Regions from separate parts of the Kaistia sp. MMO-174 genome, predicted to be linked through region 1. Evidence: predicted binding sites of a transcription regulator. Region 1 holds the regulator's gene; each other region holds the start of a gene.
What was found. Region 1 encodes LexA, which represses DNA repair genes until DNA is damaged. Its sites were predicted from a motif close to TGTTCNNNNTGTGTTCNG; they were not measured.
Positions count from the first base shown of each region.

Region 1 (6,711 bases):
AAGATCCGGTCCATCGCGCGGGCGAGGATCGGGTTCACCTTGTACTCTTCCGCCGGTACGGCGAAGCACATGCGCAGGAAGTTCGACGCGTAGTCGAGCGAGTTCAGCGGGTAAACGAAGGGCTGGCCGACATGGTACTTGTAGGCCATGGCCGCGATCGTCGGCATCTTCGCGATCAGGCGGAGCGAGGCCACCATGCGCTGATGCGGGTCCGAGATATCGGTCGAGTCGTGGTAGAAGGCCGAAAGCGCGCCGACCACGCCGACCATGACGGACATCGGATGCGCGTCGCGGCGGAAGCCGGTGAAGAAGCGCGACATCTGCTCGTGCACCATCGTGTGATAGGTGACGCGCTGATCGAAATCGGCCTTCTGCGCGGCGGTCGGCAGGTCGCCGTAGAGCAGCAGGTAGCAGGTTTCGAGGAAGTCGCCGTTTTCGGCCAGCTGCTCGATCGGGTAACCGCGATAGAGCAGCACGCCCTTGTCGCCGTCGATGAAGGTGATCTTGCTGTCGCAGGCGCCGGTGGACGTAAATCCGGGGTCGTAGGTAAAGCGTCCGGTCTTGGAATAGAGCGATCCGATGTCGATGACGTCGGGTCCGAGGGTGCCTTGCTTGACGTCGAAGTCCCAGGACTCGCCACCGACTGTGAGTGTCGCTTTGGTTTCGCTCATGAAACCTACCCCCTTGAATAATTGTTCTGTTCGGGCGGTTGCTCGCGCGCCTGTCAGGATGTGGATTTGGCAGCGCTGCCGAGAATTTTACGGACCGATGGGTATCCGATTTATTGCAGCGCGGCAAGCGGTCCGAAACTGGCCTATAATAAGGCTTTGATATCAAAGAGAAGGGCGGGCGGGCCCGGATCGGACCCGCCCGCGCAACAGGTTTTTCAGCTGATCTGGTCGGCGATGCGGCCGAGGCTTTCCTCGCGGCCGAGAACGATCAGCACGTCGAAGATGCCGGGCGATGTCGCGCGTCCCGTCAGCGCCGCGCGGAGCGGCTGCGCGATCTTGCCGAGCTTCAGCTCGCGCGACTCGGCGAACGCCTTGACCGCCTCTTCCGTCGCCTCGACCGTCCAGTCGTTCACGCCGACCAGCACCTCGTGCACATCCTTCAGGAGCGCTCGGGCATTGCCGTCGAGGATGGTCGTCGCCTTCTCGTCCAGCGCAAGCGGACGCTGCACCATCAGGAAGTTGGCGCCGTCCTTGAGCTCGACCAGCGTCTTGGCGCGATCCTTCAGGCCGGGCAGGGCGAGACGGAGCTGTTCCAGCTTCTCCGGGGTCAGCTGCACCTCCATCGCCTCGCCGCCGGGCAGGTAGGGCAGCGTGTCGAGGAAGATCTTCATCAACGTCTCGTCGTCGGTCGCCCGCATGTAGTGACCGTTGAGGTTCTCCAGCTTGGCGAAGTCAAAGCGCGAGGCCGAACGGCCGACATCGACGATATCGAACCACTCGACCATCTGCTCGAGCGACATGATCTCGTCGTCGCCATGCGCCCAGCCGAGTCGGACCAGGTAGTTGCGCATCGCCTCGGGCAGGTAGCCCATGGCGCGGTAGGCGTCGACGCCGAGCGCGCCATGGCGCTTCGACAGCTTGGCGCCGTCGGCGCCATGGATGAGCGGGATGTGCGACATCACCGGCACGTCCCAGCCCATGCCCTGGTAGATGATCATCTGGCGCGCGGCATTGGTCAGGTGGTCGTCGCCGCGAATGACGTGGGTGACGCCCATGTCGTGATCGTCGACGACGACGGAGAGCATGTAGGTCGGGTTGCCGTCCGAACGCAGCAGCACGAGATCGTCGAGATCCTTGTTCGGGATCGCGACGCGACCCTGTACGAGGTCCTCGATCACCGTCTCGCCCTCGAGCGGCGCCTTGATGCGGATGGCGGGCTTGACCCCGGCCGGCGCCTCGGACGGGTCGCGGTCGCGCCAGGTGCCGTCATAGCGCGGCGCGCGGCCCTCGGCCCGCGCCTTCTCGCGCATCGCGTCGAGCTCGGCCGGCGTGCAGTAGCAGCGATAGGCCTTGCCGGCCGCGAGCAGCTCCTCGACCACCTCGCGATGACGCGGCGCGCGGGCGAACTGGAACACGGTCTCGCCGTCCCAGTCGAGGCCGAGCCACTTCAGGCCGTCGAGGATGGCGTCGATGGCGGCCTCGGTCGAGCGTTCGCGGTCCGTGTCCTCGATCCGCAGCAGCATTCTGCCGCCCGTATGCTTCGCATAGAGCCAGTTGAACAGGGCGGTGCGGCCACCGCCGATGTGCAGGAATCCGGTAGGCGAGGGGGCGAAGCGGGTGACGACCGGTTTGGACATGGACTGATCTCGATGTGCGGGGAGCCGCAAGGAAGCCAAGGGGCATGGAGTCTCGCCACTCGGCGATCTGCGGCAGGTCATGTAGCATAGGGTCGCGCAGGGGCCAAACGGGTTTGGAAACGCCCGGCCCGCTTTGCCCAGCTGCGAAAAGGCGGGGGCATGACTGAGCTCGATCCGCGCGAGAAGGAGGGGGGGCGCGATCCGCCGGACGCGTTGCGCGCCCGCCGACTGCTCGTGCCGGGCGGCGCCTCGCCGGCCACCCGCGCCGCTGCCGCGCTGGACCGCCTGCAGCTCGGCGCCGGCGCTTGGCTGGAGCGCGAGATCGAGGCGGGGCGCGGCTTTCCCTGGCTGCCCGTCCTCTTCGGCATCGGCGCCCTCATCTATTTCGCGCTGCCGTCCGAGCCGTCCTTCGCTGCGCTGGCGGGCCTCGCCGTCCTGCTCTGGGCCCTCGCGGTCTGGCGGCGGCAGAGCGCCGGCGCGGTCCGCCTGCTCATCGTGCTGGCGATGGCCGCGAGCGGCACGGCCGCGATGAAGCTCCGCACCGACAATCTGGCGACGCGGGTGCTCGAGCGGCAGGTGACGGGGACGGTCACGGGCTGGGTCGAGGACCGCAAGGCGCGGCGTGGCGGATACCGATTGACGCTGCGGGTCGCGAGCCTGGACGCAAGGCGCGTCACGACCGTGCCGCAGCGGGTCACCGTCACCGTGCGCGGCAAGACGGCGCCCAATGTCGGCGACGGCGTCTCCGTTCTGGCGCGGCTTCGGCCGGCTTCGGGGCCAGTGCTGCCGGGCGGCTATGATTTCGCCCGCGATTCCTATTTCCGCGGCATCGGCGCGACGGGCTTCGCCTATGGCGCGGCCAGGCCGGCCGACATCGGCCCAGCGCCGCTGTCGATCCGCCTGCGCCAGCCGCTGGAGGCCGTCCGCGAGGCGATCCGCGCCCGCATCGTCGCCGGCCTCGACGGCGAGAGCCGCTACATCGCCTCGGCGCTCATCATCGGCGACGCCGGCGGGCTGGCCGAGAAGACCGAGGACGACCTTCGCCTCTCCGGCCTCGCGCATGTGCTCTCGGTCTCCGGCCTGCACATGGTGCTGGTGACCGGCGTCGTGTTCTGGAGCGTGAGGGCCGGGCTGGCGCTGATCCCGTCGCTGGCGCTCCGGCGGCCCATCAAGAAGTGGGCGGCGATCGCGGCGCTGCTGGTCAGCGGCTTCTACCTGCTGATTTCCGGCCTCGACGTCGCCGCGCAGCGCTCCTTCATCATGACCTCGATCGTCTTCCTCGCCGTCCTGCTCGACCGGCGCGCGATCTCGATGCGCAATGTCGCGCTCGCCGGACTGCTGGTGCTCGCGATCACGCCGGAGAGCATCCTTTCCGCCAGCTTCCAGATGTCGTTCGCCGCCACGGTGGCGCTCGTCGCCGGCTTCGAGATCCTGGCCGACCGTCGCAGGCGCCGCGCCGAACCCGGCCTCGTTGGGAACCGCAGCAGGGCGGCGGCCGTCCCCCGGCAATTCGCCCTGTTCGTCGGCGGCATGGCGGTGACGTCGCTGCTCGGCGGCCTCGGCACCACGCCCTTCGCGCTCTATCACTTCCAGCGCATGGCGCCGCTGTCGATCCTCGCCAATGTCGCCGCGATGCCGCTGACCGATTTTCTCGTCATGCCCTTCGCGCTGCTCTCCGTGCTCGCCATGCCCTTCGGGCTCGAGGCTTTGCCGCTCTGGGTGATGGATTGGGGCATCGGCGGCATGCTCGGCGTCTCGGCGACGGTCAGCCACTGGTCCGGTCAATCCGGCGGCGCGGCCATGCCGGGCGCCGCCGCGCTGCTCCTCTTCGTCGCCGGCTTCGTCTGGCTGGCGCTCTGGCACGAGCGCTGGCGGCTATTGGGCCTCCTGCCGATGTTGCTCGGCACCGCACTCGCCTTGATGCCGGCGCGGCCCGGCATCCTCGTCGCCGCGGATGGAAAGCAGCTGGCGATCCGGGGCGAGGATGGCGCCTATCGCATCGTCGCGGGCGATCCGGACCGCTTCATCAGCGAGATATGGCTGCGTTCGGACGGTGACGGCCGCGACGCCAGGGAGGCGGGCGTGGTTCAGGCGGGCGGCTGCGATGCGTCGGGCTGCGTGGGATTGTTGCCCGACGGCCGGCGGGTGGCGCTGGCGCTCGACCGATCGGCCTTCGAGGAGGATTGCCGGCGCGCCTCGCTGGTGGTGACACCTCTCGCCGCGCCCGAAAACTGCGCCCGCCATGCCGCCGTCATAGACCGCCATGTGCTGGCGCGCACCGGCTCGATCGCACTGTCGTTCGCGGAGAAGGAGGAATCCCCGGGCCCGGCGCCGCAAGCCACGGTGCCCAATGCGCCGAAGCCAGATTCCTCGAAACTGGATGCTCAGAAGCCGTCAATTCTTGGCGCCGATGGTGAGTTCGTCGGGCTCGCATCGGGACGCGGCCCGTCACGCTACGACCTCGTCGAGCGAAATGCCGACGACGAGGACGTGCTCGCGCCCGAACCACCGGCCGCGGCCCCGGAAACCACAGCCGCAACCGCGCCGCGCCCGGCCGTCGCTTTCGAGCTCCGCGCCGCCTACCCGCCGGTGCGGCGCCCCTGGATGCCGGCCTATGAAGCGGAGCCGGCGGATCAGTAGGTGCGCAACAGGCCGACCAGCTTGCCCTGGATACGGACACGGTCCGGTCCGAAGATTCGGGTTTCATAGGCCGGGTTGGCGGCCTCCAACGCGATCGAAGCGCCCTTGCGGCGGAGCCGCTTCAGTGTCGCTTCCTCCTCGTCGACCAGCGCCACGACGATGTCGCCGGAATCGGCATTGTCGCTCTTGCGGATCAGCACCGTGTCGCCGTCGAGGATGCCGGCCTCGATCATCGAATCGCCACGCACCTCGAGGGCGAAATGCTCGCCGCCGCGCAGCATGTCGGGCGGCACGGCGATCACATGGCTCTGGGTCTGGATGGCCGAGATCGGCACACCGGCGGCGATCCGGCCCATGACCGGGATGATCACCGGCTCGCCGGCCTCGTGCACGTCCTCCACCGGACGGGACTTGCCCAGGCTGCCCTCGATCACGCTGGGCGAGAAGGCCTGCTTTTTCGGCCGCGCCATCGCCGGCGTCATCGTCTCCGGCAGGCGGACGACCTCCAGCGCGCGGGCCCGGTTGGGCAGGCGGCGAATGAAGCCGCGCTCTTCCAGCGCCTTGATCAGGCGGTGGATGCCGGATTTGGAGCGCAGGTCCAGCGCGTCCTTCATTTCGTCGAAGGAGGGAGGGACGCCCGCTTCCTTGAGGCGCTCCTGGATGAACATGAGGAGTTCATACTGCTTCCGGGTGAGCATCTCGTTCTCGCGCTGCCAATCTTGCCAGGGATGACGACAGAATCGCCAAGGTACAAAACACGAACAGGATAGCTGTTCCCCATGTGTTCTGCAAGGCGATGGCTTGCGATGCGCGGCCGGGTTCGCGCGGGACGCGCGACTAGGGTGGCCCACGCGGTTAGGCACGGCGTGGCGGGGCGTCGTCGTCTGCTGTCGACCCCGGCGTGGGAGGTGGCCGCAGGCGTATCCTATTCGCCGATCGGGTGTTTCCGGAGCGAGCCGAGATCCTGCATCCATAGGCCGCCATCGTCGACATGGGCAGGGTGGTAGAGGCGGTTGCGCGGGATCGTCTCGAAGGCGGCGTCCCGTTCCTCGGCCAGGTAGTCATAGCCGATCGGCTGGTCGGCGCGGTTCGGATCGAGGAAATTATAGAGGTCGCGCCGCGCCAGACGGCGTGCGGGGGCAATCATCTTGAGATGATACAGGTCAAGGTCGCAATGCCTTGTCTGGAAGCCGCCGTCCCTGGGAAACCAGAGGTCGTGCAGCCCCGTGTCCGTGCGCTCGGCCGGGTCGAACATCGTGAACAGGCAATAGCGGATCTTCTTCCCCCAGATGCCGTCGATGCGATAGGTCGTCGGCGTGTACATTTCCCGGAAGCGAAAACCCCAGGCGACGCGACCGGACTCGGCCATCAGTCGTCTGATCCGGGAGCGCACGCCGGCTTCGAAGCGCTCGTCCGGGTCAACGGCGAGGATCCAGTCCGCGCCGGCCTTTCGTGCCTCCTGAAGCAGGATGCGGCGACGGCCCGCCTCGGAACTGAACACGCCCGTGGCGGCGCGATCGTCGAACGCCACCCAGCCATCGACGATCGGCTCGATATTGGCGAGCAGGTCCGGCACGAGGTGCGCGTCGAAGCGGTAGCTGAAGACGGCGAACACCTGCGGACGACGGCGCCGCAGGGTGAGCCAGGGACGGCGCGGCGGCTGCGTCAGTCGCTTAAGGGTTATCATGCAGGGATTCCCGGCAATCGGTGGCGCGCCCTGTGCCGAGGTCGGAGGGCAGGAGACCCGAAAGCAGGGCCCCGGT
Region 1 covers NZ_JBBCUO010000002.1:255,944-262,654, forward strand. Annotated here, with positions in the region: gene gltA (citrate synthase) at 1-671, opposite strand, end outside; gene gltX (glutamate--tRNA ligase) at 887-2,308, opposite strand; gene WFK98_RS07185 (ComEC/Rec2 family competence protein) at 2,468-4,948, shown strand; gene lexA (transcriptional repressor LexA) at 4,942-5,646, opposite strand; gene WFK98_RS07195 (hypothetical protein) at 5,874-6,635, opposite strand; gene WFK98_RS07200 (glycosyltransferase family 2 protein) at 6,622-6,711, opposite strand, start outside.

Region 2 (6,711 bases), on a different contig from region 1:
CTGAGACCGGCCGTATCGACGTCGTCGTCGCCAATAGCGGCCATAGTGCCAAGAAGAAGCTGCTCGATCTCGACGACGAGGACTGGCGCGCCGCGCAGGACATGTTCCTGCTGCCGACCGTGCGGCTGCTGCGGGCGGCGCGCGCCGATCTCGAAGCCTCGAAGGGTTCCTTCGTCGCCATGTCGAGCTTTGCGGCCACCCGCCCGGACGGCGATTTTGCTTCCTCCTCCGTGCTCCGGGCCGGCCTTTCCGCCTATGTCGCGGTCGCGGCGCGCACGCTCGCCAAGACGGGCGTCACCATCAACGCCGTCGCGCCGGGCTTCATCGATTCGCTGCCGAGCACGCCCGAGCGCATCGCCCGCATCCCGGCCGGCCGCTATGGCGAGGTGGCGGAGCTCGCCAGCACGGTCGCCTATCTGGTGTCGCCGCTGGCGCGCTATGTCACCGGCCAGACCATCACTGTCGATGGCGGCCTGACCGCGTGATCGACGGGCCGGGGCGGCCCTACCTTGCCTTCAGGTAGTCCGCCACGGCGGCATAGGCCGGCAGGCTCGTCGGATCGTTGGCGGCGTTGCTGGTGACCGGGTTCGAGGCGAAGCGGGCAATCACCATCTGCGCGGCCGGATCGACATAGATCGCCTGGCCGTGCACGCCGCGCGCCATGAAGGCGCCGTCCGCATTGTTCGTGATCCACCACATGCCGGTGTAGCTCCAGCCCGGCAGCAGCGGATAGTCGGCCTTGGCGAACTTCGCCGGATCGCCGCCGGCGCGGATATGGGCGATCGCCGCTTCCGGGATGATCTGCACGCCATCCTGCCGGCCGCCGTCGAGCATCAGCTGGCCGAGCCGCGCCAGGTCGCGCAGGCCGGCGTTGAAGCCGCCGCCGGCAAAGGGCGTGCCGATCGAATCGACGGTGTAATAGGCGTCGAGCTCGGCGCCCATCCGGCTCCAGATCCGCTCCGACAGCAGCGTCGCGACGGACTTGCCGGTGACGCGGGCGAGGATCCAGCCGAGCGCATCGGAATTGATCGTCTTGTAGCCGAAGGCCTCGCCGTGCTCGCCTTCCTTCCGCACCGTCTTCAGATAGTCGAAATAGCTGCGCGGCCCCCGGTAGTCGGCCGGTTTCGGCAGCGGACTGCCGGCGGCCGAATAGGCCCAGACATCGGCGTCGGGATCGGAATAATCCTCGCTGTAGTGAAGCCCGGTGGTCATGTCGAGGACGTGGCGGACGGTCGCGTCGCCGAAGGCGCTCCTGGCCAGCTCCGGCACCAGCGTTGCCACCTTGGCCTTGTCGTCGATCGTTCCGTCGGCGACGAGCATTTCGCCGAGCAGGCCGGTCAGCGACTTGGTCACCGACATCGCCGCGTGCTGACCGGTCTCGTCCAGGCAACCGGCATAGCGCTCATAGACCAGCACGCCCCTGTGCAGGATGACGAGCCCGTCCGTATAGTTGACGTCGAACGCGTCGCCGAACGTCATCGGCTTGACGCCGCCGATCGGGACGAAGGTCAGGGCGTCGATCGCGTCATCGATCCTCCGCTCGAAGAAGCGCAGCGGCCCGAGGCCGCGACCGACGCCGACGGTCGGCATCAGCTGGCGGAAATGGCAGACCGTCCAGCGCAGCTTGGGGAAGGCGAAATAGTCGCCGTCGCTGAAGCGGATGATCCTGTCGGCCGGTGGCGGCGCGCCGACCATCCAGCCGAGCGCCACCGGATCCGATTCTCGCGCGGTCATCGGGCCTGCCTCCTCGGCCGCTGCGGGCGGCAGCAGGAACAACATGCCGGCGGCGCCGAGGCCGGCGAGGGCCGTCGCGCCGGCGCGGCGAGCCCGCCCTGCGACACGCCGGAGCGGCAAGAACTGGGGAAACATCGGCGCAATCTCCCGTTCGGCGCCGGAGATCGGCCGGGGCGCGGCGCTCGCCCTCCCGGCAAGTCTATCGCCTCCGCCCGCCCCGGCGCCACCGGAAGGCGGGGAGGGGCCGGAAACTTTGCGTCATTCCGCTTGAAGATGAGAACAAAACATGTACATTGTCCCTGTTTGCTCACTTCCGAGCGGTGTGGAATAAGGAGCCCGGAATGTCTCAATCTTCTCTCCGTCTCGTCGAAGGGGCCACCATGGACAAGTCGAAGGCGCTGGACGCAGCGCTCTCCCAGATCGAGCGAGCCTTTGGCAAGGGCTCGATCATGCGCCTCGGGCAGAACAAGGCCGTCGAGATCGGCACCGTATCCACCGGCTCGATCGGGCTCGATATCGCGCTCGGAATTGGCGGCCTGCCGCGCGGTCGCATCGTCGAGGTCTACGGGCCGGAATCGTCGGGCAAGACGACGATGGCGCTGCAGACCATCGCCGAAGCCCAGAAGAGTGGCGGCATCTGCGCCTTCGTCGACGCCGAGCACGCGCTCGACCCGGTCTATGCCCGCAAGCTCGGCGTCAATCTCGATGATCTCCTGATCTCGCAGCCTGACACGGGCGAGCAGGCGCTCGAGATCACCGACACGCTGGTGCGCTCCGGCGCGGTCGACGTGCTTGTCGTCGATTCGGTCGCCGCGCTGACGCCGCGCGCTGAAATCGAGGGCGAGATGGGCGACAGCCTGCCCGGCATGCAGGCGCGCCTGATGAGCCAGGCGCTGCGCAAGCTCACCGCTTCGATCTCCAAGTCGAACACCATGGTGATCTTCATCAACCAGATCCGCATGAAGATCGGCGTCATGTTCGGCAATCCGGAGACGACGACGGGCGGCAATGCGCTGAAGTTCTATGCCTCCGTCCGCCTCGACATCCGCCGCATCGGCGCGATCAAGGAGCGCGACGACGTGGTCGGCAACCAGACCCGCGTCAAGGTCGTCAAGAACAAGCTGGCTCCGCCCTTCAAGCAGGTCGAATTCGACATCATGTATGGCGAAGGCATCTCCAAGATGGGCGAGTTGATTGACCTCGGCGTCAAGGCCGGCATCGTCGAGAAGTCGGGCGCGTGGTTCTCCTATGACAGCCAGCGCCTGGGCCAGGGCCGCGAGAACGCCAAGCAGTTCCTGCGCGACAATCCCAAGGCGGCTGCCGCGATCGAACTGGCGATCCGCCAGAACGCCGGCCTGATCGCCGACCAGCTCACCAAGGGTTCGCCCGAGGGCGAGGGAGATGACGGCGACGACGCCATGGAGGCGTGATCGTTCCGATCCGTCGCTTCGGATGGCGGCTGTCGCCGTCATCCGCGCTCGGCTATGCTGGTGACAATTCCGGCTGTGCCGGTGAAAAAGAACAAGACGGGGAGGGGTGGGAATGTCCGAGCCGGCGATGGATCCGGAGACGCGCAGCGGCGGGTGTCATTGCGGGCGCGTCCGCTTCACGGCGCGCGGCGCCTTCGGCGCGGCGATCTCCTGCAATTGCTCGATCTGCGGCAAGCGCGGCCATTGGCTCGCCTTCGTGCCGGCCCGCGATTTCGAGCTGGAGCAGGGGGCTGATTCCCTTTCCGACTACCAGTTCAACCATCGCCGCATCCACCATCTCTTCTGCTCGACCTGCGGCGTCGGCTCCTTCGGGCGCGGCACCGCGCCGGACGGTTCGGCGATGGTGGCGGTCAATGTGCGCTGCCTCGACGACGTCGATCTCGCCGCCGTGACTGTTACGCCCTATGACGGCCGCAGCGCCTGAACGGCGCCGTCGCGCGCGACGTTAAGGACGGCGTACGCGTTTTCTGGACAGTCCGACGGACGGTCGCTACAAACGCCCGCACAATTCCTTCGGCGGGGCGCCTTCCATGCGCGCCCCCACTGTAGCAGGCGGGTCAGTTCATGAGCAGCGTCAACGACATCCGGTCGGCGTATCTCGGCTTCTATCAGAAGAACGGTCACGAGATCGTCGCGTCGAGCCCGCTCGTGCCGCGCAACGATCCGACCCTGATGTTCACCAATGCCGGCATGGTCCAGTTCAAGGACTACTTCACCGGCCGTTCCGCCGCGCCCTATCCGCGCGCCACGACGTCGCAGAAATGCGTCCGCGCCGGCGGCAAGCACAACGATCTCGACAATGTCGGCTACACCGCCCGGCATCACACCTTCTTCGAGATGCTCGGCAACTTCTCCTTCGGCGACTATTTCAAGGAGCGGGCGATCGAGCTCGCCTGGACGCTGGTCACCAAGGAGTTCGGCCTCGCCAAGGACAAGCTCTGCGTCACCGTCTACCACGACGACGAGGAAGCCTTCGGCCTCTGGAAGAAGATCGCCGGCCTCTCCGACGACAAGATCATCCGCATCGCCACCTCCGACAACTTCTGGCAGATGGGCGACACCGGCCCCTGCGGTCCCTGTTCGGAGATCTTCTACGACCACGGCGACCATATCCCCGGCGGCCCGCCCGGCAGCCCGGACGAGGATGGCGACCGCTTCATCGAGATCTGGAATCTCGTCTTCATGCAGTTCGAGCAGATCGCGCCGGGCAACCGCGTGCCGCTGCCGCGTCCCTCGATCGACACCGGCATGGGCCTCGAGCGCATCGCCGCCGTTCTGCAGGGCGTGCATGACAATTACGACATCGACCTGTTCAAGGCGCTGATCCGCGCCTCGGTCGAGGCGACCGGCGTGCCGGCCGAGGGCGCCAACCGCGCCAGCCACCGCATCATCGCCGACCACCTGCGGGCCTCGAGCTTCCTGATCGCCGACGGCGTGCTGCCGTCGAACGAGGGCCGCGGCTATGTGCTCCGCCGCATCATGCGCCGCGCCATGCGCCATGCGCACCTGCTCGGAGCGGCCGAGCCGCTGATCTGGCGCCTGGTGCCGGCGCTGGTCCGCGAGATGGGCCAGGCCTATCCGGAGCTGGTCCGCGCCGAGGCGCTGATCACCGAGACGCTGAAGCTCGAGGAAATCCGCTTCCGTCGCACGCTGGCGCGCGGCCTGACGCTGCTCGACGACGCGACCGGCTCGCTGACCCGTGGCGCGACGCTCGACGGCGAGACCGCCTTCAAGCTCTACGACACCTATGGCTTCCCGCTCGACCTGACGCAGGACGCGCTGCGCGCCCGCGGCATCGCGGTCGATACCGACGCGTTCCAGACCGCGATGGAGCGGCAGAAGGCCGAGGCCCGCGCCAATTGGGCCGGTTCGGGCGACACCGCGACCGAGACGGTCTGGTTCTCGCTGCGTGACAAGCTCGGCGCGACGGAATTCCTTGGCTATTCGGCCGAGGCGGCCGAGGGCAAGGTGCTGGCGCTGGTGCGTGACGGCGCCGAGATCGCCGAGGCGAAGGCCGGCGAGCCGGTGTCGATCGTCGTCAACCAGACGCCGTTCTATGCCGAATCGGGCGGCCAGGTCGGCGATGCCGGCCGCATCGTCACCGAGGCCGGCGCCGTCGTCGAGATCGAGGACACGCAGAAGCGTGCCGACGGCCTGTTCGTCCATATCGGCAAGGTCGAGAGCGGTACGATCGCGACCGGCGACGCCGTGCGCCTGACGGTCGATCACGCGCGCCGCGGCACGATCCGCTCCAACCATTCGGCCACCCACCTGCTGCATGCGGCGCTGCGCCGCGTGCTCGGCGACCATGTCGCGCAGAAGGGCTCGATGGTGGCGCCGGAGCGTCTCCGCTTCGACTTCAGCCATCCGAAGCCGATCGACGAGGCGGAACTCGCCGCCGTCGAGGAGATCGCCAACGCGATCGTGCTGCAGGACGCCCCGGTGGTGACCCGCCTGATGGATCGCGAAGAGGCGATGCATTCGGGCGCGATGGCGCTGTTCGGCGAGAAGTATGGCGACGAGGTTCGCGTCGTCTCGATGGGCGAAGAGAACGGCAAGGCCTATTCGGTCGAGCTTTGCGGCGGCACCCATGTCGGCCGCACCGGCGAGATCGGCCTTGTGACCTTCGTCGGCGAAAGCGCGGTCGCGGCCGGCGTTCGCCGTGTCGAGGCGCTGACCGGCAAGGCGGCGCGCGAGCATCTCGAACTGCAGGACAAGCGCCTGAAGGCCGTGGCGGCCGCGCTCAAGGTCCGTCCGGACGAGGCGGCGGAGCGGGTGCAGTCGCTGGTCGACGACAAGCGCCGCCTCGAGCGCGAACTGGCGGAAGCGAAGAAGAAGCTGGCGCTCGGCGGTGGCGGCGGCCAGGCGGCCGGCGACGGCGTGCGCGAGGTCGGTTCGGTGCGCTATCTCGGCCGGGTCGTGTCGGGGATTTCGCCGAAGGACTTGAAGGGGCTCGTCGACGACGCCAAGAAGTCCGTGGGCTCGGGCATCGTCGCGATCGTCGGCGTCTCGGATGATGGCAAGGCCGGCCTGGTCGTCGGCGTCAGCGAGGATCTCGTCGGCCAGTACAGCGCCATCGATCTGGTTCGCGCCGGTTCGGACGCGCTCGGAGGCAAGGGCGGCGGCGGCCGTCCGGACATGGCCCAGGCTGGCGGCCCGGATGGCGGCAAGGCGGATGCCGCGCTCGCCGCGATCGAGGCGGTTCTCGCCGGCTAAGCGGCCGGAGAGCGAAGGGTATACGGGTTCGCGCGGGCACCGCGCGAACCGAAGAGCACGGTGTTCGGCACCCAGGTGAGGATGGCGCTGTGGAAAATCTCGCGGCGGGCAGGGAACTCCTGATCTTCCTGGTCGCCGCGGGCATCGTCGTGCCTCTGTTCCAGTTCATGCGCCTCGGCGTCGTGCTCGGCTTCCTTATCGCCGGCATCGCCGTGGGGCCGGGCGGCTTCGGCCATCTGGCCCAGACCTGGCCGATCTTCGGCTACGCCGC
Region 2 covers NZ_JBBCUO010000003.1:147,408-154,118, reverse strand. Annotated here, with positions in the region: gene WFK98_RS12630 (SDR family NAD(P)-dependent oxidoreductase) at 1-485, shown strand, start outside; gene WFK98_RS12625 (serine hydrolase domain-containing protein) at 505-1,779, opposite strand; gene recA (recombinase RecA) at 2,076-3,164, shown strand; gene WFK98_RS12615 (GFA family protein) at 3,277-3,648, shown strand; gene alaS (alanine--tRNA ligase) at 3,789-6,440, shown strand; gene WFK98_RS12605 (cation:proton antiporter domain-containing protein) at 6,530-6,711, shown strand, end outside.
Region 2: a site for LexA is predicted at 2,010-2,027, ahead of recA (recombinase RecA). Genes of this name have one in related genera too.

Region 3 (6,711 bases), on a different contig from region 1:
CGCGCGTGCCTACCGCTCCAGCGTGAGGGTCAGCCAGCCTTCCTGCTCGCCCTGGCGCACCAGCTTCAGGCCCTCGGCCTCGTAGGCGGCGGTGACGGCCGCGCCCTGCGTGGTGAGGAGACCCGAGAGCACCACCGTGCCCTTCGGCGCCAGATGGGCCGCCACTTCCGGCGCCAGCGCGATCAGCGGGCCGGCCAGGATGTTGGCGACGATCAGGTCATAGGGGGCGCGGTTGGCGAGGACGGGATTGCCGAAGCCTTCGGCGGTGGCGGCCTCGATCTTGTCGGCGACGCCGTTCAGCGCCGCGTTCTCGGCGGTGACGCGGGTGGCGATCGGGTCGATGTCGGTGGCGAGCACCGGCTTCTCCCACGCCTTGGCGATGGCGATGGCGAGCACGCCGGTGCCGGTGCCGAGGTCGAGGATGCTCTGGTAGTCGTGCAGCTTGCCGAGCCGGTCGATCTCCTCCAGGCAGCCGGCCGTGGTGCCGTGATGGCCGGTGCCGAACGCCTCGCCCGCCTCGATCTCGATCGCGATGTCGCCGGGCTGCACCTTGTCGCGGTCATGGCTGCCATGGACGAGGAAGCGGCCGGCGCGCACCGGCTTCAGGCCCTCGAGCGACTTCGCCACCCAGTCCTCGTCGGCGAGCTCCGACACGACGAAGCGGCCGGCATCGGGGCCGAGCACGGCGGCGACGACGCGGGCGAGCGCCGGCTCGTCGGGCTGCTCCTCGAAATAGACGTCGACGGTCCAGCTCTGATCCGCCTGCTCCGTGGTGGCGGCGGAGGGGTAGCCGAGCGCTTCGTCCTCGCCGATCGCCTCGATCAGGCGGGTCGCGTCGGATTCCTTGGCGAGGTTGAGGGAAGCGATGAGGGTCAAGTGCGTGAACCTTGTCTGGCGGCGGATGATGACTTCATATCCGCCTCTGAGCCGAATTGGGAATGCGCTTCATGGCCGAAACCGAAATCCGCGTCGATCCCTTTCCGAGCCATGACGAGATGGATCGGCTCTCGCGGGTGGCGTGGCAGGCGGAAGGGCCGGCCGATCCGCGGGCGATCCTGTCGCGCAGCCTCGTGCATCTCGGCGCCTATGCCGAAGGCGCGCTGGTCGGCTTCGTCAATGTCGCCTGGGATGGCGGCATCCATGCCTTCCTGCTCGATCCGACCGTGCATCCCGACCACGGGCGCAAGGGGCTCGGCACGCGGCTGGTGCGCCGGGCGGCCGAGCTCGCGGCGGCGCGCGGCGCGGCGTGGCTGCATGTCGACTACGAGCCGCATCTCGCCGGCTTCTACCGCGCCTGCGGTTTCCGTCCGACCGAGGCCGGGCTGATGCGGCTGCAAGGCGACCGCTGAGGCAGACTGGAGTGGCAAAGTCCGGCTCTCACCTCTTCCCGCGGGAGAGGTGAGACGTGGCGCAAAGCCGCTTGCCGCGCCGCGCGCCTAGTGCTTCGTCACGAAGCTGTCGACCACCTTCTTGGTGCCGGCCTTCTCGAAGTCGACCGTCAGCTTGTTGCCCTCGATCTCGATGACCGCGCCATAGCCGAACTTCTGGTGGAAGACGCGCTCGCCGAGCTTGTACTTCGAAGCCGAGCCGGTCGATTTCGCCACCAGCTCGCCCTCGATCTGCCGGGGGACGGCGCGGGCATGCGCCTGCGCCGAACCCTTGTTGGCCTGCGCACGCTGCCAGCCGGGCGTCGAATAGGTGTTGGTGAACGGGTCGGCGCGGTCGAAGCGGCTGGCGCCGTAATTGCCGACGCCGCCGACATTGTAGCCGCCATAACTCGACGTCTGCTCGATCACCTCGACATGCTTTTCCGGCAGTTCATCGAGGAAGCGCGACGGCACGTTGGATTGCCAGAGGCCGTGGATGCGGCGGTTCGAGGAGAACCAGATCATGGCGCGCTGCTTGGCGCGGGTGATGCCGACATAGGCGAGGCGGCGCTCCTCCTCCAGTCCGGCGCGGCCGCTCTCGTCGAGCGAGCGCTGGTGCGGAAACAGGCCTTCCTCCCAGCCGGGCAGGAACACCGTCTCGAATTCCAGCCCCTTGGCGGAATGCAGCGTCATGATCGACACCGCGTCCTGGTTCTCGGTGTTGTCCGTGTCCATGACGAGAGCGATGTGCTCGAGGAAGCCGCCGAGCGATTCGAACGCCTCCATCGAGCGGACCAGTTCCTTCAGGTTTTCGAGCCGGCCCGGAGCGTCGGCGGAGCGGTCCTGCTGCCACATGTCGGTGTAGCCGCTTTCCTCCAGGATCATCTCGGCCAGTTCGCCGTGCTTCATGTCGTCGAGGCGCGAGCGCCAGCGGCCGAAGGAGGAGAGCAGGTCGCGCAGCGCCGTGCGCGTCTTGGTCGACTTGATCTCTTCGGTCTGGATCAGTTCGTCGGTCGCCTCGATGATCGGGATGTCGCGCGCCCGCGCATGGTCGTGCAGCAGGCGGACGGTGGTCTCGCCGATGCCGCGCTTCGGCACGTTGACAATGCGTTCGAAGGCGAGGTCGTCGGCGGGTTGCGCGACGACGCGCAGATAGGCGAGCGCATCGCGGATTTCCTGCCGCTCGTAGAAGCGCGGACCACCGATGACGCGATAGTTCAAGCCGATCGAGACAAAGCGCTCTTCGAAAGAGCGCATCTGGAACGAGGCGCGCACGAGGATCGCCATGTCGTTCAGCCTGTGGCCCTTGCGCTGCAGCGCCTCGATCTCCTCGCCGATGGCGCGGGCCTCCTCCTCCGAATCCCAGGCCGAGGCGACGCGGACGCGGGCGGCATTGGGGTCGACGGCGTCGGTGAACAGCGTCTTGCCGAGGCGGCCCTCATTGTGGGTGATCAGGTGCGAGGCGGCGCCGAGGATGTGCGAGGTCGAGCGGTAGTTGCGCTCGAGCTTGATGACGACGGCGCCCGGGAAATCCTTCTCGAAGCGCAGGATGTTGTCGACCTCGGCGCCGCGCCAGCCATAGATCGACTGGTCGTCGTCGCCGACGCAGCAGATGTTCTTGCGGCCCTGCGCCAGCAGGCGCAGCCAGAGATACTGCGCGACGTTGGTGTCCTGATACTCGTCGACCAGCATGTAGTGGAAGCGCTGGTGATAGTCCCTGAGCACGTCGGGGTGCTCGCGGAAGAGGCGCAGGTTTTCCAGAAGCAGGTCGCCGAAATCGCAGGCGTTCAGCGTCTTCAGGCGAGCCTGGTAGGCCTTGTAGAGCTTGACGCCCCGGCCGTCGGCGAAGGAGCCGCCATCGCCCGGCGGCACGTCTTCCGGCGTCAGGCCGCGGTTCTTCCAGCTGTCGATCAGGTTGGCGAGCTGCCGCGCCGGCCAGCGCTTCTCGTCGATGTTCTCGGCCTGGATCACCTGCTTCATCAGCCGGATCTGGTCGTCGGTGTCGAGGATGGTGAAATCGGAGCGCAGGCCGACCAGTTCGGCGTGGCGGCGCAGGATCTTGACGCCGATCGAGTGGAACGTGCCGAGCCAGTTCATGTCCTCGACAGAGGGGCCGATCAGGTCGCCGATGCGGTGGCGCATCTCGCGCGCCGCCTTGTTGGTGAAGGTGACGGCGAGGATCTGGCTCGGATAGGCCTTCTGGGTGGCGAGCAGATGCGCGATCCGCGTCGTCAGCACGCGCGTCTTGCCCGTGCCGGCACCGGCGAGGACGAGCACCGGCCCTTCCGTCGTCTCGACCGCCATCCGCTGTTCGGGATTGAGACGGGCGACATAATCGGGCGTGGGGGCGGCAGCCCGGCCGAGCGCGCGCGCGGCAATGCCGCCGGGGCGCGGGGCGGGGGCGGAACTGTCGAAGGGAGCGGTCATCTCAGGGGCGGTCGATTCGAAGAGCTGGACATGAGAACAAATATGGACCGCGGCAGCCGTCCATGCCAGCTTTCCTACAGAAAGGGCGTCTCGCTGTCCAAGTGCGGAGCGTGTCTTTTCGAGGCCTCGGCCGTTTGCGGGTACCGGGCCGGCGCGCTACCTTATCGGCAGCAGAAGAGGAGTGCGGCGCATGCGAGCGGCTGTTTATGAGCGTTTCGGCGTTCCGTCCGAGGTCCTGAAGACGGGCGAGCGGCCGACGCCGCAGCCGGGGCAGGGCCAGGTCCGCGTCCGCATGATGCTGTCGCCCATCCATAACCACGATCTCTGGACCATCCGCGGCACCTATGGTCACAAGCCGGCTCTGCCGGCGGTCGGCGGCAGCGAGGCGGTCGGCATTGTCGATGCGCTGGGCCCGGGCGTCACGGAGCCCGCGATCGGCCAGCGCGTGGTGGCGGCAGGTATCGCCGACGCCTGGGCGGATTATTTCCTCGCGCCGGCGGCCGCCTCGGTGCCGTTGCCGGACGGGATCGACGACGACACGGCCTGCCAGCTGATCGCCATGCCGCTGAGCTCGCTGATGCTGCTTGAAGACCTGCAGATCGCCAGCGGCCAGTGCATGATCCAGAACGCCGCGAACGGCGCCGTCGGCAAGATCGTCGCCATGCTCGCCAAGGCGCGCGGCATCCGCGTTATCGGCCTCGTGCGCCGCGATGCCGGCATCGCCGAGCTGGCGGCGCTTGGTATCGGCGATGTCGTCTCGACCGAGGCGCCGGGTTGGGAAGACAGGGTCCGGGCGCTCGCCGGCGGGGCGCCCATCCTGCGCGCGGTCGACAGCGTCGGCGGCGAGGAGGGCGGCAGGCTCGCCAGCCTGCTCGCCGAGGGCGGGCTGCTGATGTCGTTCGGCGCGATGTCGAACAAGCCGCTGGTGATCTCGTCGGGGGACCTCATCTTCCGTCAGGTTTCGGTGAAGGGTTTCTGGGGCGCGCGACGGATGGCGGCGACGGACCGTGGCGAACTGGGGCGTCTGATCGGCGAGCTGGTGCGGCTCGCGGCCTCGGGCGCGCTCCGCCTGACGATCGATGAGCGGTTCGGACTTTCCGATGCCGCTGCTGCGGCGGCGGCCAGCGACCGGCCCGGACGGTCGGGCAAGATCGCCATCGAAGGTTCACTGTGACGAACCAGCTGGTAGGCTATCCGGAGCCCCGCAACGCCACCGTGTGAAACCGTCGAATCCGGGTTCCGGCAGGCCGCGTCAACGGCAGGAAGTCTTTGGCGTGGCAGCCTGATTTTGCTAGGTTGCCGGCGACATGGCGAGCAAGCCGTGAAATCGCTTGGGAGGTTCTCGGAATGGTAGTTTCGGCGCTGCGCAACGATGGCGCGCGTGATGAAGTGGCTCTGGGCGCCGCGCTCGATCTTCTGCAGGAGCGTTTCGGTTCGCGCTTCACCCGTGGGCTCGAGATCCGGCGCCAGCACGCCAACACGACGACCTGGCTGCCGAACGAGCCCGCCGACGCCGTGGTTTTCGCGGCTTCCACCGAGGAAGTCTCCGAGATCGTGAAGATCTGCGCCGCGCATCGCGTGCCGATCATCCCGTTCGGCACCGGCACCTCGCTGGAAGGCCATGTCAACGCGCCGAAGGGCGGCGTCTCGATCGACCTGTCGCAGATGAACAAGATCGTCGCGGTGCATGCCGAGGATCTCGACTGCACCGTCGAGGCCGGCGTCACCCGCATCCAGCTCAACAATTTCATCCGCGACCAGGGCCTGTTCTTCCCGATCGATCCCGGCGCCGACGCCAGCCTCGGCGGCATGGCGGCGACACGCGCCTCCGGCACCAACGCCGTTCGCTACGGCACGATGCGCGAGAATGTCGTGCGCCTCACGGCCGTGATGGCCGATGGCTCGATCGTCCGCACAGGCAGCCGCGCCAAGAAGAGCTCGGCCGGCTATGACCTGACTCGGCTGCTCGTCGGCTCGGAAGGCACGCTCGGCATCATCACCGAGGTGACGGTTCGCCTGCACGGCCTGCCGGAATCGGTCGCCGCCGGCGTCTGCTCCTTCCCGACCGTCGAGGATGCCTGCAACGCGGCGATCCTGACGATCCAGAGCGGCATCCCGATTGCCCGCATCGAGCTCGGCGACGCCATGATGATCCGCGCCACCAACGAATTCGCGAAGCTCGGCCTGCCCGAGACGCCGCATCTCTTCCTCGAATTCCACGGCTCGCCGGCCTCGGTCGCCGAGCAGGCGGAGCAGTTCGCGGCGATCGCGCAGGAATTTAATGGCGGCGAGTTCGCCTCGGCGACCCGTCCCGAGGATCGCACCAAGCTCTGGCAGGCGCGCCACGATTCCTATTTCGCCGTGAAGGGGCTTCGTCCTGGCGACACCATCCAGAGCGTCTCGACCGATGTCTGCGTGCCGATCTCGCGGCTGGCGGAATGCGTCACCGAGACCAGTGCCGATATCGCGGCCAACGGCCTGATCGGACCGGTCGTCGGCCATGTCGGCGACGGCAATTTCCACACCCAGCTTCTGATAGACGTCACCAATCCGGAAGAGATTGCCAAGGCGGAAGCCGTGATCAGCCGGATGAACGAGCGGGCGATCGCGCTCGACGGCACCTGCACCGGCGAACACGGCGTCGGCCAGGGCAAGCGCAAATATCTCGTCAAGGAGCATGGCCACGGTCTCGACATCATGCGAGTGATCAAGGGGGCGCTGGATCCGCTCGGAATCCTCAATCCGGGCAAGATCCTGCCCGACGCGTGAGCGCGCTCCCGCGCGGGTCGGCAAGGCGGAGGCGAAGCTGAACAGGCTGTATCTGATCATCGGGGGCATCATCATCGCCGTGCTGGTCTCGGCGCTGGTGATCCCCTGGTTCGTGGACTGGAACGCCTTCCGCACGACCTTCGAGCGC
Region 3 covers NZ_JBBCUO010000003.1:278,501-285,211, reverse strand. Annotated here, with positions in the region: gene WFK98_RS13265 (50S ribosomal protein L11 methyltransferase) at 10-903, opposite strand; gene WFK98_RS13260 (GNAT family N-acetyltransferase) at 948-1,349, shown strand; gene WFK98_RS13255 (ATP-dependent helicase) at 1,437-3,794, opposite strand; gene WFK98_RS13250 (zinc-binding dehydrogenase) at 3,985-4,968, shown strand; gene WFK98_RS13245 (FAD-binding oxidoreductase) at 5,142-6,563, shown strand; gene WFK98_RS13240 (AsmA family protein) at 6,517-6,711, shown strand, end outside.
Region 3: a site for LexA is predicted at 3,827-3,844, ahead of WFK98_RS13255 (ATP-dependent helicase). Genes of this name have one in related genera too.